DNA from 2 places in the Streptomyces sp. NBC_01257 genome. Region 2 is predicted to be linked to the other one. Evidence: riboswitches for the same ligand, from Rfam matches in the RefSeq annotation. Region 2 holds a riboswitch; the other holds the start of a gene.

Region 1 (9,096 bases), 4.3 Mb from region 2:
AGTACCGCGAACCGGTCGGCCCAGCCGACGAACGTTCCGTCCGGGCCGGGGTCGCCGACTCCCTCGGTGAAGCTGTCGCCAATCGCCGCGTACGACCCGATGGCGCCCTGTCTGTTGTTGACGCCCTGCTGGATGTTGTTCGAATCGTCTGCCACAAGGGCTTATCCTGCACCGCCGAATGTGACCTACGCGACCGTAATAAGGGGTTGACGGGTGGTGAGATAGACCACCCGGTCAGTTTTTGGTAAAGGGGGAATAAGCAGAGGGACGGTGCGCCGCCGCACACCGTCCCTCTATGCATTGCTCAGGCCCGGATCACCGGACCGGTGTTGCTGGATCAGACGTTGATCCCGTGCGACGCCAGGTAGGCGATCGGGTCGATGTCCGAGCCGTACGCCGGGCCCGTGCGGACCTCGAAGTGGAGGTGCGGGCCGGTGGCGTTGCCGGTGGCGCCGGAGAGGCCGACCTGCTGGCCCGCGGTCACGGTCTGGCCCGCCGAGACGGAGAGCGAGGACATGTGGCCGTACTGCGAGTAGTGGCCGTCGGCGTGCTTGATGACGACCTCGTTGCCGTACGCGCCGCCCCAGCCGGCGGTGACGACGGTGCCGGAGGTGATGGCCTTCACGCTCGTGCCGGTGGCGACGGGGAAGTCGATGCCGGTGTGGCTGCCGCTGGACCAGCTGGCGCCGGAGGCACGGTAGGCGGTGGTGTGGTTGCCCGGGACCGGGTGGACGTAGCCGGAGCTGTCGCTCTGGGTCGCCGGGGCCGAGGTCTCCTTGGAGGAGGAGGCGTCGGAGGAGGACGAGTTGGAGACCGTGGAGGCCTTCGTCTCGGTCTTCGCCGGGGCCTTGGAGGGGGCCTTCGACGGGGTGGTGGCGCCGGTGGAGGTCTGCGCCGCGGACTTGCCGCCGAGCGTCAGCTTCATGCCCGGGAAGATCAGGCTCGGGTCGTCGCCGACGACCTTGCGGTTGTCCTGGTACAGCTTCTCCCAGCCGCCCTTGAGCTTGTGCTGGGCGGCGATCTTCGAGAGGTAGTCGCCGGAGACCACGGAGTACGTCCTGGAGCCGGCCTGCTCCTTCGCCACCGGCTTGGCCGGGGTGGCGTGCGTGGCGGCGGCCGACTTCGAGGTCGCGGGAGCGGCCTGCTCCGCGGCGTTGGCACCGGTGGCGCCGAGCAGCGGAAGCGCGATGACGGCTCCGCCGGCACTCGCGACGACGACGCCACGGGCGATGGTGCTGGACTTGGGACGGCGGTGCTTACCCGATATGGGCATGAAGGTTTTCCTCTCCGGCGCCTGCGAGGTGAGCTGTCGGGTTCGGACTGGAGATGTCCGGTCGCGACTGGCGCGACTTCACCCCGAGCCGGCCGGATTACCCGGTCGGCGGCTTACCTGGTTCCCCCGCTCCTGCCACGCGGTGAGTGGGTGCGAATTCCGGACGGCGGCAGGATTAGGCGGTCCGTCCGGATTGACAGCGAACGTAAGCGAGCCGGGACGGCGGAAACAAGCCACGGGTTCCTCATCGGATTCCGGGCCGGAAATTCGGTGCGGAATTCCGGTCACACTCCGTGGATTACGGATCTTGGCTTTCCGCGCGGTGCACGGACTACCCCACCGCGGCATCACCACACACCGTCACGGATATGATCCCGCTCACGAGAGGGTCATCATCTCCCGCATAAGCGGGGCATGTTCGACTAAATGCCTCAATACGGACATGTCATGCCCACCGCCCTCCCCCGATCGGGACATCCACCCGGGACCGACCCCCGCGCGAGGGGTCGGAGCAGGCGCGAAACGGGGGCGTGACCGAGATGATTGTCCGAGGAATCAATGTCGTATCGTCACGAGAGTGGACCCGTCGGCGACACGCGCCGGTGGCAGAGCCTCCAGGAGTGACCGTGACGCAGCAGCTGCCGCAGACCCCGTCGACGGAGCCCGAGCTGGCGGGTGTCCGCAATTTCCGTGACGTGGGCGGGCTGCCCACCTCGGACGGCCGCCGGGTGCGGTTCGGGCGGCTCTACCGCAGTGGCCACCTGGCGCACGCCACGGCCGAGGACGCCGCGTTCCTCGGGACCCTGGGGCTGCACACCGTCTTCGACTTCCGCAACGTCGCCGACCACAAGCTGGACGGCCTGGACGTCGAGCTGCCGGGCGTCCGCAACGTGAGCATTCCGCTCAGCGACCCGGCGGACGGCGCGGAGTTCTGGCGGATGGTGCGCGACGGCAACATGGACGAGCTGCGGTCGATCCTCGCCGACGGCAAGGGGACGCACCGCATGGTCGCCTCCTACCGCCGGATCATCCTGGACCGCACGGCCGAGCACAGCCGGGTGCTGCACGCCCTGGCCGAGGACAGCATGCCTGCTCTGATGCACTGCGCCGCGGGCAAGGACCGCGCGGGGATCTCGATCGCGGTGTCCCTGCTGGCCGTCGGCGTCGAGCGCGAGGCCATCGAGGGCGACTACCTCAAGTCCAACGACGCACACCGCCGCTACAAGGTCACCCGCAGCGACACCTCCCCCGCCGGCATGTCGCCCGAGGTGATGGAGCTGCTCAATCCGCTCTTCGGCGCCCACCCCGACTACCTGGCCGCGTCCTTCGCCACCATCGACGAGACCTGGGGCAGCACCGAGCGCTACCTCTCCGACGGCCTGAAGATCACTCCCGAGACCCGGGAGCGGCTGCGCGAGCGCCTGCTCGACGAGGCCTAGGCGGTCCGCCGGGCCCCCGCCTACTGGTTGTGCATCCCCACCGCGAACAGCAGGTAGAGGAAGCCCGCGATGACGTGCCCGGCCACCAGATAGGCGAAGAGCCTGATGACGAGCCCGCGGGGCATCTTCTTCTCCTGCGGGTCGTAGTTCTTGGGCCGGCCCGGGCCGAGCGGGTCGTAGTTCTCGGAATCGGACATGAGAAGTCCTCTCTGGCGGCCGGTGGGCCGGTGGCGGGGACGGCGCCTCAGCGTCGGTGGATCCCGCTGCCGAGGCACAGCTCGGCGGCGGGGCTCTGCAGCAGGGTGTGGACGAAGAGCAGCTCGGCACCGTCGTGGTCCAGGGCCGCGATCCGGTGCGGGGTGAGCGAGTCGAAGTGCGCGCTGTCCCCGGGTGCGAGGTCGTGCACGGTCTCCCCGAGGGTCACCCGGAGGTGCCCGGCCAGGACGTACAGCCACTCCTCGCCGGGATGGACGCGCACCAGGTCGCCCTGGGCGCCGTGCGGGACCCGGACCCGCAGCGCCTGCATCGCACGGCCGGAACCGCCGGCCTGCTGGTACATCCAGCCGTCGGCCTCGGCGCCCTCGAACCTGCGGCCGCGGACGATCGCGTCACGTTCCGGGGGGACCTCGCCGAGCAGCTCGGAGACCGTCGTACCGTAGATCCTGGCGAGACCGAGCAGCATCGGCAGCGAGGGCTGCCGCCGGCCCGTTTCGAGCCGGGAGAGGTGAGCCGGCGAGAGCCCGGCCCGCTGGGCGGCGGTCTCCAGGGTGAGACCACGGCTGCGGCGCAGATCGCGCAGGCGCGGTGCGACCCCGGGCAGCTCATCGGCCGCCCCTCCTTCTGGAGGATTCATGCCTCCATTGGGCCAGGATCTTTCCTCGGAGGCAAATTTCTTGCCTCCGAGGCAAAACCACCATCCGGCCGGTCAGCGGTTGGCGACGGCCTGCTTCACCAGGGTCCGGCCGAAGTCCCACATCAGCCCGCCGCCACTGTGCGCGTCGTCCATGACGGCCGTGAACGCGGCCACGAAACGGTCCACGTCCGCCTCGTCGATCACCAGCGGCGGAATCAGCTTGATCACTTCCAGGTGGTCGCCGGAGACCTGCGTCAGGATCCGGTGCTTCTGGAGGAGCGGCACGACCACCATCTGCGCGAAGAGCCCCTTGCGGGCCGCCTGCAGCATGGTCCAGCGGCTGCGCAGCTTCAGTGACGTGGGCCGGCCGAACTCGATGCCGATCATCAGCCCGCGCCCGCGCACCTCGTGCAGCAGCTCGTACCGGTCGACCAGCGCCGCCAGCCGTTCGCGCAGCAGGTCGCCGATGCGCCGGGCGTGCGCCACCGTCTCCTCGTCCTCCATCACCGAGAGGACCGCGAGTCCGGCCGCCATCGCCTGGGCGTTGGATCCGAAGCTCGCCGAGTGGACCAGGACCCGGTCCATCGAGGAGTAGACGCGTTTGAAGATCCAGTCCTTGCCGAACGTCGCCCCGACCGGCACATATCCGCCGGAGAGCGCCTTGGCGACACAGACCAGGTCCGGTTCCACCCCGTCCTCGTGCTGGTACGCGTAGAAGTCCCCGGTCCTGCCCAGACCGGTCTGCACCTCGTCCGCGATGAGCAGTGCCTTGTGCTTGTGCAGCAGTTCCTGGGCCTCCCGCAGGAAGCCGGGCGGCGAGGCGTGCACCCCCTTGCCCTGGATCGGCTCGACGACCAGCCCGGCCACGTCGCCGCGCCTGAGCTCACGGCGCAGGCCGTCGAGGTCACCGAGCTCGATGGCGGTGTCGGGCAGCAGCGGGGCGAAGCCGTCACGGAATCCGTCCTCGCCGTTGACCGAGAGGGATCCGGTGGTCAGCCCGTGGAAGGCGTGCGTGCAGTACAGGATCCTCGGCTTCCCGGTGGCGTACCGGGCGAACTTGAGGGCCGTCTCCACCGCTTCCGTACCGCTGTTCCCGAAGAACACCCGGTCCAGGTGCGGGCTGTGCGTGAGCAGCTTCTCGGCCAGCAGGCCCGGCAGGGGCTGGCAGTCGAAGCGGGTGAGGTCGGCGAGCGAGGCGTCCAGGACGTCGTGCAGCGCCTTGCGTACGACGGGGTGGTGCCGGCCGAGCCCCATCACCCCGAAGCCGGCGAGCATGTCCAGGTAGTCGTTGCCCTCCGCGTCCCAGAAGTGCGCACCCTCGGCCCGTTCGTAGACCTTGTCGAAGCCGATGGTGTGCAGCATGCGCGGGAGCTGGTGGTTGAGGTGCTTGGTGTGCAGCTCGTAGCGTTCGGCGCCGCGCTCCGCGAGGAGCTGTGCCAGATCGAAGCCCTTGGGCCCGTCGTCGTTCATGCCCCGCTCTCCTTGTGACCGTTGCCCTGGGTGTGCCGCCCCTTGCCCGTGGCCGCTTCCCTGGCGGCCAGTGCGGCGCTGATCCGGCCCGCGATCTCGACCGGGGTGAGTCCGATGTCGGCCAGGACCTCGGCCCGTTTGCCGTGGGCCAGGAACTGCTCGGGAATGCCGAACGTGCGCAGCGGTACGTCGACCCCGGCGTCCCGCAGCGCCTGCCCGACGGCCGAGCCGACGCCTCCGGCCCGGCTGTTGTCCTCGACGACGGCGACGAGCCGGTGCCGCGCGGCGAGCGGGGCCAGTTCCGCGTCGACCGGCTTGACCCAGCGCGGATCCACCACGGTGCAGCGGATTCCGCCGCCGGCCAGCAGGTCGGCGGCCTGGAGACAGACGGCGGCCATCACCCCGACCGCGACGAGCAGCACATCGGCCTCCTCCGCGCGGTGCAGGACGTCCATGCCGCCGACCCTGCCGAGGGCGGGTACCGGCTCCCCCACCGACTCCTTCGGGAACCGGATCAGGGTGGGCGCGTCGTCGATGTCGACGGCCTCGCGCAGCTCGGCCCGCAGCTGGTCGGCGTCGCGGGGGGCCGCGATCCGGAGCCCGGGCACGACCTGGAGCAGGGACAGGTCCCACATGCCGTTGTGGGAGGCCCCGTCCGTTCCGGTGATCCCGGCGCGGTCGAGGACGAACGTCACGCCGCACCTGTGCAGGGCGACGTCCATCAGGAGCTGGTCGAAGGCCCGGTTGAGGAAGGTGGCGTAGACGGCGACGACCGGGTGCAGTCCCCCGGTGGCGAGTCCGGCGGCCGATACGGTCGCGTGCTGCTCGGCGATCCCCACGTCCCAGACCCGGTCGGGGAACGTCTCGGCGAACTTCGTCAGTCCGACGGGGTGCAGCATCGCCGCCGTGATCGCGACGACGTCCGGCCGCTCCGCGCCGATCGCGGCGATCTCGTCACCGAACACGGAGGTCCAGGAGGGACCGGCCGCCGGGGTGAGCGGGGCACAGGTCAGCGGGTCCATCGCGCCGACGGTGTGGAAACGGTCGGCGTCGTCCTCCAGGGCGGGGGCGTAGCCGCGGCCCTTCTCCGTGATGCAGTGCACGAGCACGGGCCCGTGGAAGCGTTTCGCGCGCTGGAGCGCGGACTCGACGGCGGCGGTGTCGTGCCCGTCGACCGGTCCGACGTACTTCAGCCCGAGGTCCTCGAACATGCCCTGCGGGGCGAAGGTGTCCTTGAACCCCTTCTTGGCCCCGTGCAGCGACTCGTACAGCGGCTGCCCGATGACGGGGGTCTGCTGCAGGACGCCCTTGCCCCAGGAGAGGAAGCGCTCGTAGCCGTCGGTGGTGCGCAGGGTCGCCAGGTGGTCGGCGAGGCCGCCGATGGTCGGGGCGTAGGAGCGTTCGTTGTCGTTGACGACGATGATCAGCGGCCGGTCTCCGGCGGCGGCGATGTTGTTCAGCGCCTCCCAGGCCATGCCACCGGTCAGGGCCCCGTCGCCGATGACCGCGACGACGTGGTCGGGGCGGCCCAGCACCTCGTTCGCCTTGGCGAGCCCGTCGGCCCAGCCGAGCACGGTGGAGGCGTGCGAGTTCTCGATGACGTCGTGCTCGGACTCCTCGCGGGAGGGATAGCCGGAGAGGCCGCCCTTGCTGCGCAGCTTGGAGAAGTCCTGCCGCCCGGTGAGGAGCTTGTGCACGTAGCTCTGGTGTCCGGTGTCCCACAGGATGCGGTCCACCGGTGAGTCGAAGACCCGGTGCAGGGCGATGGAGAGCTCCACCACCCCGAGGTTGGGGCCCAGATGGCCACCGGTCCTGGCCACGGCCTGGACCAGGAACTTCCTGATGTCCTCGGCGAGTTCGCCGAGCTGTGGTTCGTTGAGCCTCTTGAGATCGTGCGGCCCCCGGATGGTCTGCAGCAGCGTCATGCCCGGGCCCCCTCTCTGGTCCTGTTTCAGCTCACGGTGACGGCGGGGACCCCCGAGGGTGTCCCCGCGCCGTCCATGCCCTCCGGACCCGCACTCACCTGATCGGCCAGCTCGTCTCGTACGCATCCACCTGCGCACGGCCGCACGACGGGCAGGACACGGTCTCCAGCCGCCGCTGCTTCAGGTTCAGCGACTCCAGGATCTGCACCACCGACCCGACCTGGATGCGCCGCGAGGGGCGGCGCATCGCCTGCGGCCGGGCCGGCAGCCCGGGGAGACCCGGTGGGACCGGCTCTCCGGCGGTCGTCAGATCACCGGTTCCCGCCGATGGTCTCCCGCGCCGCACGCAGGGACTCCTTCAGCGACCCCATGGTGGCGAGTACGGCGGTGGGCTCGTAGCCGCAGTGCGCCATGCAGTTGGCGCAGCGCGGGTCCTTGCCCCGGCCGTACTTGTCCCAGTCGGTCTCCTCGATGAGTTCCCGGTACGTAGGGACGTAGCCGTCGCTCATCAGGTAGCAGGGCCGCTGCCAGCCGAACAGCGAGTAGTTGGGAATGGCCCACGCCGTGCAGGGGAAGTCCGCCTTGCCCTCCAGGAAGTCCAGGAAGAGCGGCGAGTGGTTGAGGCGCCACCTGGCCCGGTTGCCGCCCGCGAAGGACTTCTTGAACAGCTCGCGGGTCTGCTCGACACCCAGGAAGTGCTCCTGGTCGGGCGCCTTCTCGTACGCGTAGGCGGGCGAGATCATCATCTCGTCGACCTTCAGGTCGTCATTGAGGTAGTTGAGGACCTCGATGATGGTCTGGGGCGTGTCGGTGTTGAAGAAGGTCGAGTTGGTGGTGACCCGGAAGCCGCGGCGCTTGGCCTCCTTGATCGCCGCCACCGCCTCGTCGAACACCCCTTCCTTGGCGACGGATTCGTCGTGGCGCTCGCGCAGTCCGTCGATGTGGACGGCGAAGGCGAAGTAGGGCGACGGGGTGAATTTCTCGATCTTCTTGCGCAGCAGCATCGCGTTGGTGCAGAGGAAGACGTATTTCCTCTTCGCCACCAGCTGCCGCACGATCTCGTCGATCTGCGGGTGCATCAGCGGCTCGCCACCCGCGATGGAGACCATCGGGGCGCCGGATTCGAGCACGGCGCCGACGGCCTGGGCCACCGGCATGCGCTGCTTGAGGACTCCGGCCGGATGCTGGATCTTCCCGCAGCCCTCGCAGGCGAGATTGCAGGCGAACAAGGGCTCCAGTTCGACGATCAGCGGGAACTTCTCCCGCTTTCGGAGCTTCTGTTCAATGAGGTACGTCGCAACCTTGATGGACTGACGGAGCGGCATGGCCATCTAGCTCACCTCCTGGGGAGCAGCAAAGATCGGTGCCATTCATAGAAAGCCGGTAGGACGGCACGAAGAACGCGGAATGCCGATATTCCACCGCGGACCGTGCCGATGCGGACGAGCTCATGCTCCGGAGCGTCCACGACCACCCGTACGGCCGCAACCGGGCGTGGCCCGGACCGCAGGGAAGTGCGCAGGGTCGCGGCGGACTCCATGTCCACCGCGATGGCTCCGGTGGCCCGCAGCTCGGCCCGTTCATGTCCGCGTACGACATGGTCGGAGCCGGTCAGCGGACCGGTGTGGACGGTGCGTCCGGGCAGCGCCCTGGTCAGCGCCTCGGCGAGCAGGTCCGTGCCGGTGCAGGCGACCGCCTGCCCGGCTTGCCGGGCCTCGTCGGCCACCACCAGGTCACCGGGGTGCATACCGGGCGCGAGCCCGGCGCAGAACCCCGAGGCGATGACTGCGGCACCCAGTGCCCGGCTCTCGCCGAGCGCCTTCGCCACAGCCGTTTCGGCCGCCTTGGGCCCCATGCCCGTACGCAGTACGGTCACCGGGCCCGGAGCGGTGCCCGCCCTGGCCCTGCCGGTGCGCAGGGCCAGCTGCTCGATGCCCAGCGCGCAGGCGATGAGCAGCGGGGCGGCGGGGCCGGCCGGCCCCGGGGCATCGCCCATCAGGTCTCCTTCCGGACCGCCGTGCGGCCCGCGAACGGGTCGCCGTGCACGTACCGTCCGAGTGCGGTCAGCGGGAAGACCTGCCGGTAGAGGTGGTAGTTGATGGAGAAGTCCCACGGGAAGCCGGTGCCGGTGAAGTA
Region 2 (9,096 bases):
GGTGGGCTCATCATGCGTGGACTGCGCACCTTGCCGGTGGAGTTCACCCCCGGCCCGGCGCGCGGGCAAGGTGACACTCTGTCAACTCTGTGACTTTCACGTGATCTCTGCTGCATCGACTTGTGACACACGTTCGAGTCCCGCTAGGTTCACCGTTCGACTCACCAGTCACTTGTCAGTCACACGGAAGGCATTCCCATGGGCTCCGCGAACGGCAGACACCGTCGCCCTCGGCAGGCACCCGCGATCATCGTCGCCGCAGGCGTGACCGGTTCCGCCATCGCCATCCCGCTGCTCGGCGCGGCGGGCGCGCACGCCGCAGACGCCTCGACCTGGGACCGGGTGGCCGAGTGCGAGAGCGGCGGCATGTGGAGCGCCGACCTCGGCAACGGCTACTACGGCGGCCTGCAGTTCTCGCAGGAGGTCTGGAAGTCGTACGGCGGCGAGTCGTACGCCGAGCGTGCCGACCTCGCCAGCCGCTCGCAGCAGATCGCCGTGGCGGAGAAGGTCCTGGAGGACCAGGGGCCGAAGGCGTGGCCCAGCTGTGCGGTCATCTCCGGTCTCGTCGCGGACAGCGGCCTGCCGGGTGTGGACCCGGGCACCACGCCCTCCCCCGAGCCGTCCGGCAGCACCGACCCGTCCGCGGACACGGACCCGTCCGCGGGGACCGGTGCGTCGGACGACGCGGCCGGTGACGCGGCCGGTGATGCGATGAACCCGTCGGACTCGGCGGACGACGCGACCGACGACGCGACGGACGGCGGCGGGAAGGCGGACGCCTCGGCGTCCCCGTCCGCCACGCCGTCCACCACGCCCTCGGACGACGCCTCGGACCCGGCGAAGGAGAAGAGCGGCAAGCACCGCGGCGCTCCGGCCCCCGAGGAGACGCGGCAGACCGGTGGCGGCAGTGACCGGGACTCGGGGCGGCATGCCTCGCGCGGCAGTGGTGACGCACGCGACACGGGCGCCCCGGCCGCCGACGGGACGTACACCGTCCGCGCCGGCGACAACCTGTGGGCCATTGCTGATGCACAGAAGCTGTCCGGCGGCTGGGCCGCGCTGTACGAGGCCAACAAGGCCGAGGTGGGGTCCGATCCGGACCTCATCCTGCCTGGCCAGAGCCTCGATCTCGGCGTGAAGGCCGAATGAGCGCAGTCTGATGATCAGCTGAAAACACCCTGAAAACTGGGGTAGTTAAGAGGCCTATGTCCCACTTTCGACTAAGTGAGACATGGGTCTCTTTGCGTGAACTGGCGTGTCTTGTCCGGGAGGTCCGCCCGCATCCGTTCCCACCTGCGGAAACAGTCGTTCTTCGGATGCAAGTAAGGGCTGTTTATCCGGTATGTCCATCTTTGAATGTGGGGGTTGCGTGTGTTTACGGTCGGAACCGCTCGCACCGCGGGCCCCGTCGACCGTCACGCCGAATCCTGCCGTCGGTCGAAGGGAACAGACGCGTAAAGCGCCGTAGGCAGGAGCGGGGGACCCAGGTAGGCGCCGGGCCCGGTCGTCGAACGCGACGCATCGGGAACGGCTAGGGGTTAAGTCGTGCGCTAGGACGCACGACCGGGCAACTCACTTGGCCCGAACCCGACAGCTCACCTCGTAGGCGTCGGTGAGGAGAAGTCTCGATGCTGCTCAACAGCAAGGGCAACAAGCACCGTCGCCCGTCCAAGGCCGTCCGTATCGCCACGCTCGCCGGTGTCACCGGTGCCGCCATCGCCGTGCCCCTGATGGGTGCCACCGGCGCCTCCGCCGCCTCCGTGTCCACGTGGGACGCCGTCGCCCAGTGCGAGTCCGGTGGCAACTGGTCCATCAACACCGGCAACGGCTACTACGGCGGCCTGCAGTTCTCGCAGTCCAGCTGGGCGGCCGCCGGCGGTACGCAGTACGCGGCCCGCGCCGACCTGGCGACCAAGTCGCAGCAGATCGCTGTCGCCGAGAAGCTCCTCGACATGCAGGGCCCGGGCGCCTGGTCCTGCGCCGGTGCCGGCAACCTGAGCAACGACGGTGTCGACCCGGGCGTCGACACCGGCTCCTCCGCCGCCAAGACGGAGGCCGCGCCGAAGACCGAGGCCGCGCCGAAGCAGGCCGAGCCGAAGAAGGCCGAGCGCACCGAGGCCCCCGCCACCAACCGCTCGGACCGTTCGACCGCCCCCAAGGCCGAGTCGAAGACGGTCACCACCCCGACCGGCAAGAAGGTCAAGAAGGGTGACGGCGAGTACAAGGTCGTCACCGGTGACTCCCTGAGCGAGATCGCCGCCGACCACAAGGTCGAGGGTGGCTGGAAGCACCTCTTCGAGCTGAACAAGGACATCGTCAAGGACGCCGACCTGATCTACCCGGGCCAGCAGCTCCACCTGACGAAGTAGTCGCGATCTCTCCTCGCTGAACACTCCGGCCGCCCCGGCCCGGCGCGCACCTTCCCCCCGTGCGTGCCGGGCCGGGGTCGGCCGGTTTCGGCGCTGATCGTTCAACTGTTGTAGTTACTTGCCAGTAAATTTCTGGAGCTTTGCCCTGCTATGCCTGCCCTTGGGTCCTTTTTCGTCCCAGGGGACGGGCGGTCGGCCGACTGAGGCGGCCGGGCCGGTTAGGCTCTTGTCGCAAGGCCAAAGTGACCCTGCACAACCAGCGTCATATCCCAGAAGGAGATGCCTCGTGCCGTCCATCGACGTCGTCGTAGCCCGGGAAATCCTCGACTCCCGCGGAAACCCCACGGTCGAGGTCGAGGTTGGCCTCGACGACGGCAGCACGGGCCGTGCTGCCGTCCCGTCCGGCGCCTCCACCGGTGCGTTCGAGGCCATTGAGCTTCGCGACGGAGACCCCAACCGCTACCAGGGCAAGGGCGTCGAGAAGGCCGTCCTCGCCGTGATCGAGCAGATCGGCCCGGAGCTCGTCGGCTACGACGCGACCGAGCAGCGGCTGATCGACCAGGCGATGTTCGACCTGGACGCCACCGAGAACAAGGGCTCGCTCGGCGCCAACGCCATCCTCGGCGTCTCGCTCGCCGTCGCCCACGCCGCCTCCGAGGCCTCGGACCTGCCGCTGTTCCGCTACCTCGGTGGCCCGAACGCGCACCTGCTGCCCGTCCCGATGATGAACATCCTCAACGGTGGGTCGCACGCCGACTCCAACGTGGACATCCAGGAGTTCATGATCGCGCCGATCGGCGCGGAGTCCTTCTCCGAGGCCCTGCGCTGGGGCGCCGAGGTCTACCACACGCTGAAGAAGGTCCTGAAGACCAAGGGCCTGTCCACCGGCCTCGGCGACGAGGGCGGCTTCGCGCCGAACCTGGAGTCGAACCGCGCGGCCCTCGACCTCATCGTCGAGGCCATCAAGGAGGCCGGTTACGCCCCGGGCAAGGACATCGCGCTCGCGCTCGACGTCGCCGCCTCGGAGTTCTACAAGGACGGCAAGTACGAGTTCGAGGGCAAGTCCCGCTCGGCCGCCGAGATGACCGAGTACTACGAGGAGCTCGTCTCCGCGTACCCGCTGGTCTCCATCGAGGACCCGCTGTACGAGGACGACTGGGCCGGCTGGAAGGTCATCACCGACAAGCTCGGCGCCAAGGTGCAGATCGTCGGCGACGACCTCTTCGTCACCAACCCGGAGCGCCTGGCCCGCGGCATCGAGGAGGGCTCCGCCAACGCCCTGCTCGTCAAGGTCAACCAGATCGGTTCGCTGACCGAGACCCTGGACGCCGTCGAGCTGGCCCAGCGCAACGGCTTCAAGTGCATGATGTCGCACCGCTCCGGCGAGACCGAGGACGTCACCATCGCCGACCTCGCGGTCGCCGTGAACTGCGGCCAGATCAAGACCGGCGCCCCGGCCCGCTCGGACCGTGTCGCCAAGTACAACCAGCTGCTGCGCATCGAGGAGATCCTCGACGACGCCGCGGTGTACGCCGGCCGCTCGGCGTTCCCGCGCTTCAAGGGCTGACCGCACAGCAGGCCCGGTAAAGCCCGGCGGGGTCAAGTGCCCCGGCCTCCGTCCGTCCCCGCACTCGGTCCCGTACCGTGTGCGGGGACGGACGTGCGTAATGGGGAGGCGGAGACATGGCCGCGAAGGACCGGGACCGGTTCTCCACCGCGACCCGGCTGCGGCTGCTCGGCGAGCAGACCGCGGCCCGCGTCTACCGGTCCCAGAACCGCCGCCAGGCACGCCGCTCCCGGCTCACCGGCCGGGCGGCCTTCCTGGCCCTGGTGGTGTGCTCACTGGTCGTCGCGCTCGCGTACCCGATGCGTCAGTACGTGTCGCAGCGCGACGAGATCGCCGACCAGGAGCGGCTGGCGCAGGAGGCCGAGGCCCGAACCGAGGAGCTGCGCGACGAGAAGGCGCGGCTCCAGGACGATGCCTACGTCAAGCGGCTGGCCCGCGAGCACCTGCACTACCTTCTTCCCGGGGAGACCGGCTACACCGTGGTCGACCCCGACTCGGTCAAGGAGCGCAACGGGAAGCCGGAGGAGACCGACCGGCCCTGGCACTCCAACCTCTGGGACGGCGTCGACAGCGCCGACCGCGGCTGAGCCGCGCCCCCTTCCGTACATCTGCAGAACCGCAGTTCGAGCAGTCCGATCAGACCCTAGGCAGGCATGGAAACGCCCCCTCCCCAGACCGAGTCCACCGCGCCCACGGACGCGGACATCGCCGCGTTCCAGCAGCAGCTGGGGCGCCCGCCGCGCGGCCTGCGCGCGATCGCGCACCGCTGCCCGTGCGGCAATCCGGACGTGGTCGAGACGCAGCCCCGGCTGGAGGACGGCACGCCGTTCCCGACGACGTTCTACCTGACGTGTCCGCGTGCGGCGTCCGCGATCGGCACGCTGGAGGCGAACGGGGTCATGAAGGAGATGACCGAGCGCCTCGGTACGGACCCCGAGCTGGCTGCGGCCTACCGGGTCGCGCACGAGGACTACATCGCGCGGCGTGACGCGATCGAGGTGCTGGAGGGCTTCCCGAGCGCGGGTGGCATGCCGGACCGGGTGAAGTGTCTGCACGTGCTCGTGGGGCACTCGCTGGCCGCCGGGCCGGGGGTGAACCCGCTCGGGGACGAGGCGATCGCGATGCTGCCGGAGTGGTGGCGCAAGGGGCCGTGCGTCTCGCCGTGCGGCGCGCCGGACGAGGGCTGACGGTCCGTACCCGGGGGCGCTGCCCCCGGACCCCCGCTCCTCAATCGCCGGAGGGGCTTGGATGGTGGCGCTGCCCCTGGCCCCTCCGTTCCTCAATCGCCGGAGGGGCCTGGACGGGGGCTCCGCTCTCGGGCCCCGCTCGCTGGATTCTGGAGTTCTCATGACGCGTGTAGCTGCCATCGACTGCGGTACCAACTCGATCCGTCTGCTGGTCGCGGACGCCGACCCCGGTACGGGGGAGCTCGTCGAGCTGGACCGGCGGATGGAGATCGTCCGGCTGGGCCAGGGCGTCGACCGGACCGGCCGGCTCGCCCCCGAGGCGCTGGAGCGGACCTTCGCCGCGTGCCGGCGGTACGCGGAGGTGATCAAGGAGCACGGTGCGGAGCGGATCCGTTTCGTCGCCACCTCCGCCTCCCGGGATGCCGAGAACAGGGACGACTTCGTCCGCGGGGTGCTGGACATCCTGGGCGTCGAGCCCGAGGTGATCAGTGGTGACCAGGAGGCCGCGTTCTCGTTCGACGGGGCCACCAAGGAGCTCGCCGGGCGCGACGACCTCGCGAAGCCGTATCTCGTCGTGGACATCGGCGGCGGCTCCACCGAGTTCGTCGTCGGCGATGACCGGGTGCGGGCCGCGCGGTCCGTGGACATCGGCTGCGTCCGGATGACGGAGCGGCACCTCGTGCGGGACGGTGCGGTCGTCGACCCGCCCACGGCCGCGCAGGCCGACGCGATCCGGGCGGACGTCGAGGCCGCTCTGGACCTGGCCGAGGAGACCGTTCCGCTCGGTTCGGCGGGCACGCTCGTCGGCCTCGCCGGGACGGTCACCACGGTGGCCGCCATCGCGCTGGGTCTCGACGCGTACGACTCCGGGGCGATCCACCACTCCCGGATCTCGCTGGAGCAGGTCCGGGAGATCACCGGGCGGCTCCTCGCCTCGACCCACGCCGAGCGTGCGGCGATCGGCGCGATGCACCCGGGGCGGGTCGACGTGATCACCTCCGGGGCGCTGATCCTGCTGGCCCTGATGGAGCGGGCCGGGGCCCGTGAGGTCGTGGTCAGTGAGCACGACATTCTGGACGGCATCGCCTTCTACGCGGCCCGTTAGGGGCCCTTCGGGGGCGTCGGGGGGCCTTGCTCATACGCACTCCGGCCTGCACTTTTGAGAGGCCCGGGGCCACCCGGGGGGTGCCTTCGGGGACACGGCGCGACGAAGTTCGTGAACTTCTTCACAAGGAATTCGGTCCCTGGGGGCGGACTTCTGCTCCGAACGGGCCTGCGGGAGGGTGTGCGGGGTCCCGCGCCCCGGATGCGGGAGGGTTCCGGGCGCGTTGCGGGTATGTGAATCCGCGTGGTGGTCCACCGTGCCCGGCGGCTCAAGGGCCAGCTCACAAGCGGTGAACAACGTTCGCCGGGGTGTCGTGGTTCCCCTGCTGGGTCATGACCTGGGTCACGTGGGCGGCGAAGTGTAGCAGAGGGTGGGCCATACCTTGTGAAGGGGCTCACGAGCGTGCCCCCCGAGGGGGGTGGATACTCGATGGCATGAGCACCACGGAGCGTCCCAGGATCCTCGTAGTAGGCGGTGGGTACGTAGGCCTGTACGCAGCTCGGCGCATCCTGAAGAAGATGCGCTATGGAGAGGCGACCGTCACGGTCGTCGACCCCCGGTCGTACATGACGTACCAGCCCTTCCTCCCCGAAGCTGCTGCCGGCAGCATCTCGCCTCGGCATGTCGTCGTCCCGCTGCGACGCGTGCTGCCCAAGGCTGAGGTCCTCACCGGCCGAGTCACGACCATCGACCAGGACCGCAAGGTCGCCACGGTTGCGCCGCTCGTCGGCGAGGCCTACGAGCTGCCCTTCGACTACCTGGTCATCGCGATGGGCGCCGTCTCCCGTACCTTCCCGATCCCCGGCCTTGCCGAGCAGGGCATCGGCATGAAGGGCATCGAGGAGGCCATCGGTCTGCGCAACCACGTCCTGGAGCAGCTGGACAAGGCCGACTCCACGACCGACGAGGACGTCCGCCGCAGGGCGCTGACGTTCGTCTTCGTGGGCGGCGGCTTCGCCGGCGCGGAGACCATCGGCGAGGTCGAGGACATGGCCCGCGACGCGGCGAAGTACTACACGAACGTGAAGCGCGAGGACATGCGCTTCATCCTCGTCGACGCCGCCGACAAGATCCTTCCCGAGGTCGGCCCGAAGCTGGGCACCTGGGGCCGGGAGCACCTGGAGTCCCGCGGTGTCGAGGTCTTCCTCTCGACCTCCATGGACTCCTGCGTCGACGGTCACGTGGTGCTGAAGAACGGTCTGGAGGTCGACTCCAACACCATCGTGTGGACGGCCGGTGTGAAGCCGAACCCGGCGCTGGCCCGCTTCGGCCTGCCGCTCGGTCCGCGTGGTCACGTCGACACCACCGAGAAGCTCCAGGTGCAGGGCACCGACTACATCTGGGCCGCGGGCGACAACGCCCAGGTTCCGGACATGGTCGGCCGCAAGGCCGGCAACCCGAACGCCTGGTGCCCGCCGAACGCCCAGCACGCGCTGCGTCAGGCCAAGGTCCTCGGTGACAACGTCATCTCCGGGATGCGCGGCTTCCCGCAGGGCGACTACAGCCACGCCAACAAGGGTGCGGTCGCCGGTCTCGGCCTGCACAAGGGCGTCGCGATGATCGTCATGGGCAAGGTGAAGATCAAGCTCAAGGGCCGTCTCGCCTGGTACATGCACCGTGGCTACCACGGCATGGCGATGCCGACCTGGAACCGCAAGATCCGGATCTTCGCCGACTGGACCCTGGCGATGTTCCTCAAGCGCGAGGTCGTCTCGCTCGGCGCCATGGAGACTCCCCGCGAGGAGTTCTACGAGGCCGCCAAGCCCGCCCCGGCCCCCGCCGCCGCCAAGCCCGTGGGCGAGAAGGCCAAGGCCTCCTAGCTCCCGGATTCGTTTCAGGTACGTCGCACAACGCCCGAAGGGGCCGTCCGCCATCCGTGGTGCGGACGGCCCCTTCGGCGTATCGGCGCAGGTCGGCACGGTGGTCAGCGGGAAGGGGTGCGGGCCGGACCCCCGGCGGATGCATGTGCCGTACAAGTATTTTGCCGTTCCATTGCGCGGTAGCGGGATGGCCCGGCCGCCGGAAACTGTTGTGGGGGGTGTACCTCGCCTTGGCGCCAAGGGTGCCGGGGCGTGGTCCGAGACATGTGTGGGCATGTCCGGGCACGTCGGGAAACACCATCACGGAGGTGTGCGCCATGGCAGACGCCGCGTCGCGGCTGACCGCTCTCGCCCAGGAGTTGCTGGGAGAACCCCTACCGGTCCGCATCCGGGCCTGGGACGGCAGCGAATCCGGACCGCCCGGTGCCCCCGTCCTCGTCATCAGGAACCGCCGTGCCCTGCGCCGCCTGCTGTGGAAGCCGGGCGAACTGGGCCTGGCCCGCGCCTGGGTGGCCGGCGAGCTCGACATCGAAGGCGATCTGTACGCGGCCCTGGACCTGATGGCCGGGCTGATCTGGGACCGCGGGGCCGACGCCAAGGACAGCGTCCACCCCGTCCGCGACCCGAAGCTGCGGGCCGCCGCCAAGGGGCTGGTGCAACTGGCCGGCCCCTGGCCGCCGCCCCCGCCGCCGCCCGAGGAGGTACGGCGCCGCACCGGCACCCTGCACACCAAGCGCCGCGACAAGGAGGCCATCAGCCACCACTACGACGTGGGCAATGACTTCTACGCACTGGTCCTCGGCCCGTCCATGGTCTACTCCTGCGCCTACTGGGAGGACGGCGGGACCCTTGAGGACGCCCAGCGCGACAAGCTCGACCTGGTCTGCCGCAAGCTCGCCCTGAAGGAGGGCGACCGCCTCCTGGACGTCGGCTGCGGCTGGGGCTCCATGGCCATCCACGCCGCCCGCGAGTACGGCGCCCGGGTCACCGGAGTGACCCTCTCCGTGGAGCAGGCCGCCTTCGCCAGGAAGCGCATCGCGGAGGAAGG

Evidence for each region. Region 2 has a riboswitch for cyclic di-AMP ahead of OG408_RS15885 (transglycosylase family protein). Riboswitches for the same ligand answer to the same signal wherever they lie in the genome.
Region 1: another riboswitch for cyclic di-AMP. It lies ahead of OG408_RS34940 (M23 family metallopeptidase); the one in region 2 lies ahead of OG408_RS15885 (transglycosylase family protein).

The regions. Positions count from the first base shown of each region.
Region 1 is NZ_CP108472.1:7,993,280-8,002,375, reverse strand. Features, by position in the region: gene OG408_RS34945 (SGNH/GDSL hydrolase family protein) at 1-155, opposite strand, end outside; gene OG408_RS34940 (M23 family metallopeptidase) at 338-1,273, opposite strand; cyclic di-AMP (ydaO/yuaA leader) riboswitch at 1,277-1,436, opposite strand; gene OG408_RS34935 (tyrosine-protein phosphatase) at 1,900-2,712, shown strand; gene OG408_RS34930 (DUF6126 family protein) at 2,733-2,909, opposite strand; gene OG408_RS34925 (helix-turn-helix domain-containing protein) at 2,957-3,565, opposite strand; gene OG408_RS34920 (aspartate aminotransferase family protein) at 3,638-5,035, opposite strand; gene dxs (1-deoxy-D-xylulose-5-phosphate synthase) at 5,032-6,960, opposite strand; partial or broken gene OG408_RS34910 (flavodoxin-dependent (E)-4-hydroxy-3-methylbut-2-enyl-diphosphate synthase) at 7,032-7,168, opposite strand; gene hpnH (adenosyl-hopene transferase HpnH) at 7,272-8,291, opposite strand; gene OG408_RS34900 (phosphorylase family protein) at 8,297-8,956, opposite strand; gene shc (squalene--hopene cyclase) at 8,956-9,096, opposite strand, start outside.
Region 2 is NZ_CP108472.1:3,737,820-3,746,915, reverse strand. Features, by position in the region: partial or broken gene OG408_RS15895 (cytochrome P450) at 1-93, shown strand, start outside; gene OG408_RS15890 (transglycosylase family protein) at 199-1,149, shown strand; cyclic di-AMP (ydaO/yuaA leader) riboswitch at 1,451-1,624, shown strand; gene OG408_RS15885 (transglycosylase family protein) at 1,629-2,369, shown strand; gene eno (phosphopyruvate hydratase) at 2,656-3,936, shown strand; gene OG408_RS15875 (FtsB family cell division protein) at 4,053-4,523, shown strand; gene OG408_RS15870 (DUF501 domain-containing protein) at 4,590-5,123, shown strand; gene OG408_RS15865 (Ppx/GppA phosphatase family protein) at 5,284-6,228, shown strand; gene OG408_RS15860 (NAD(P)/FAD-dependent oxidoreductase) at 6,663-8,048, shown strand; gene OG408_RS15855 (cyclopropane-fatty-acyl-phospholipid synthase family protein) at 8,366-9,096, shown strand, end outside.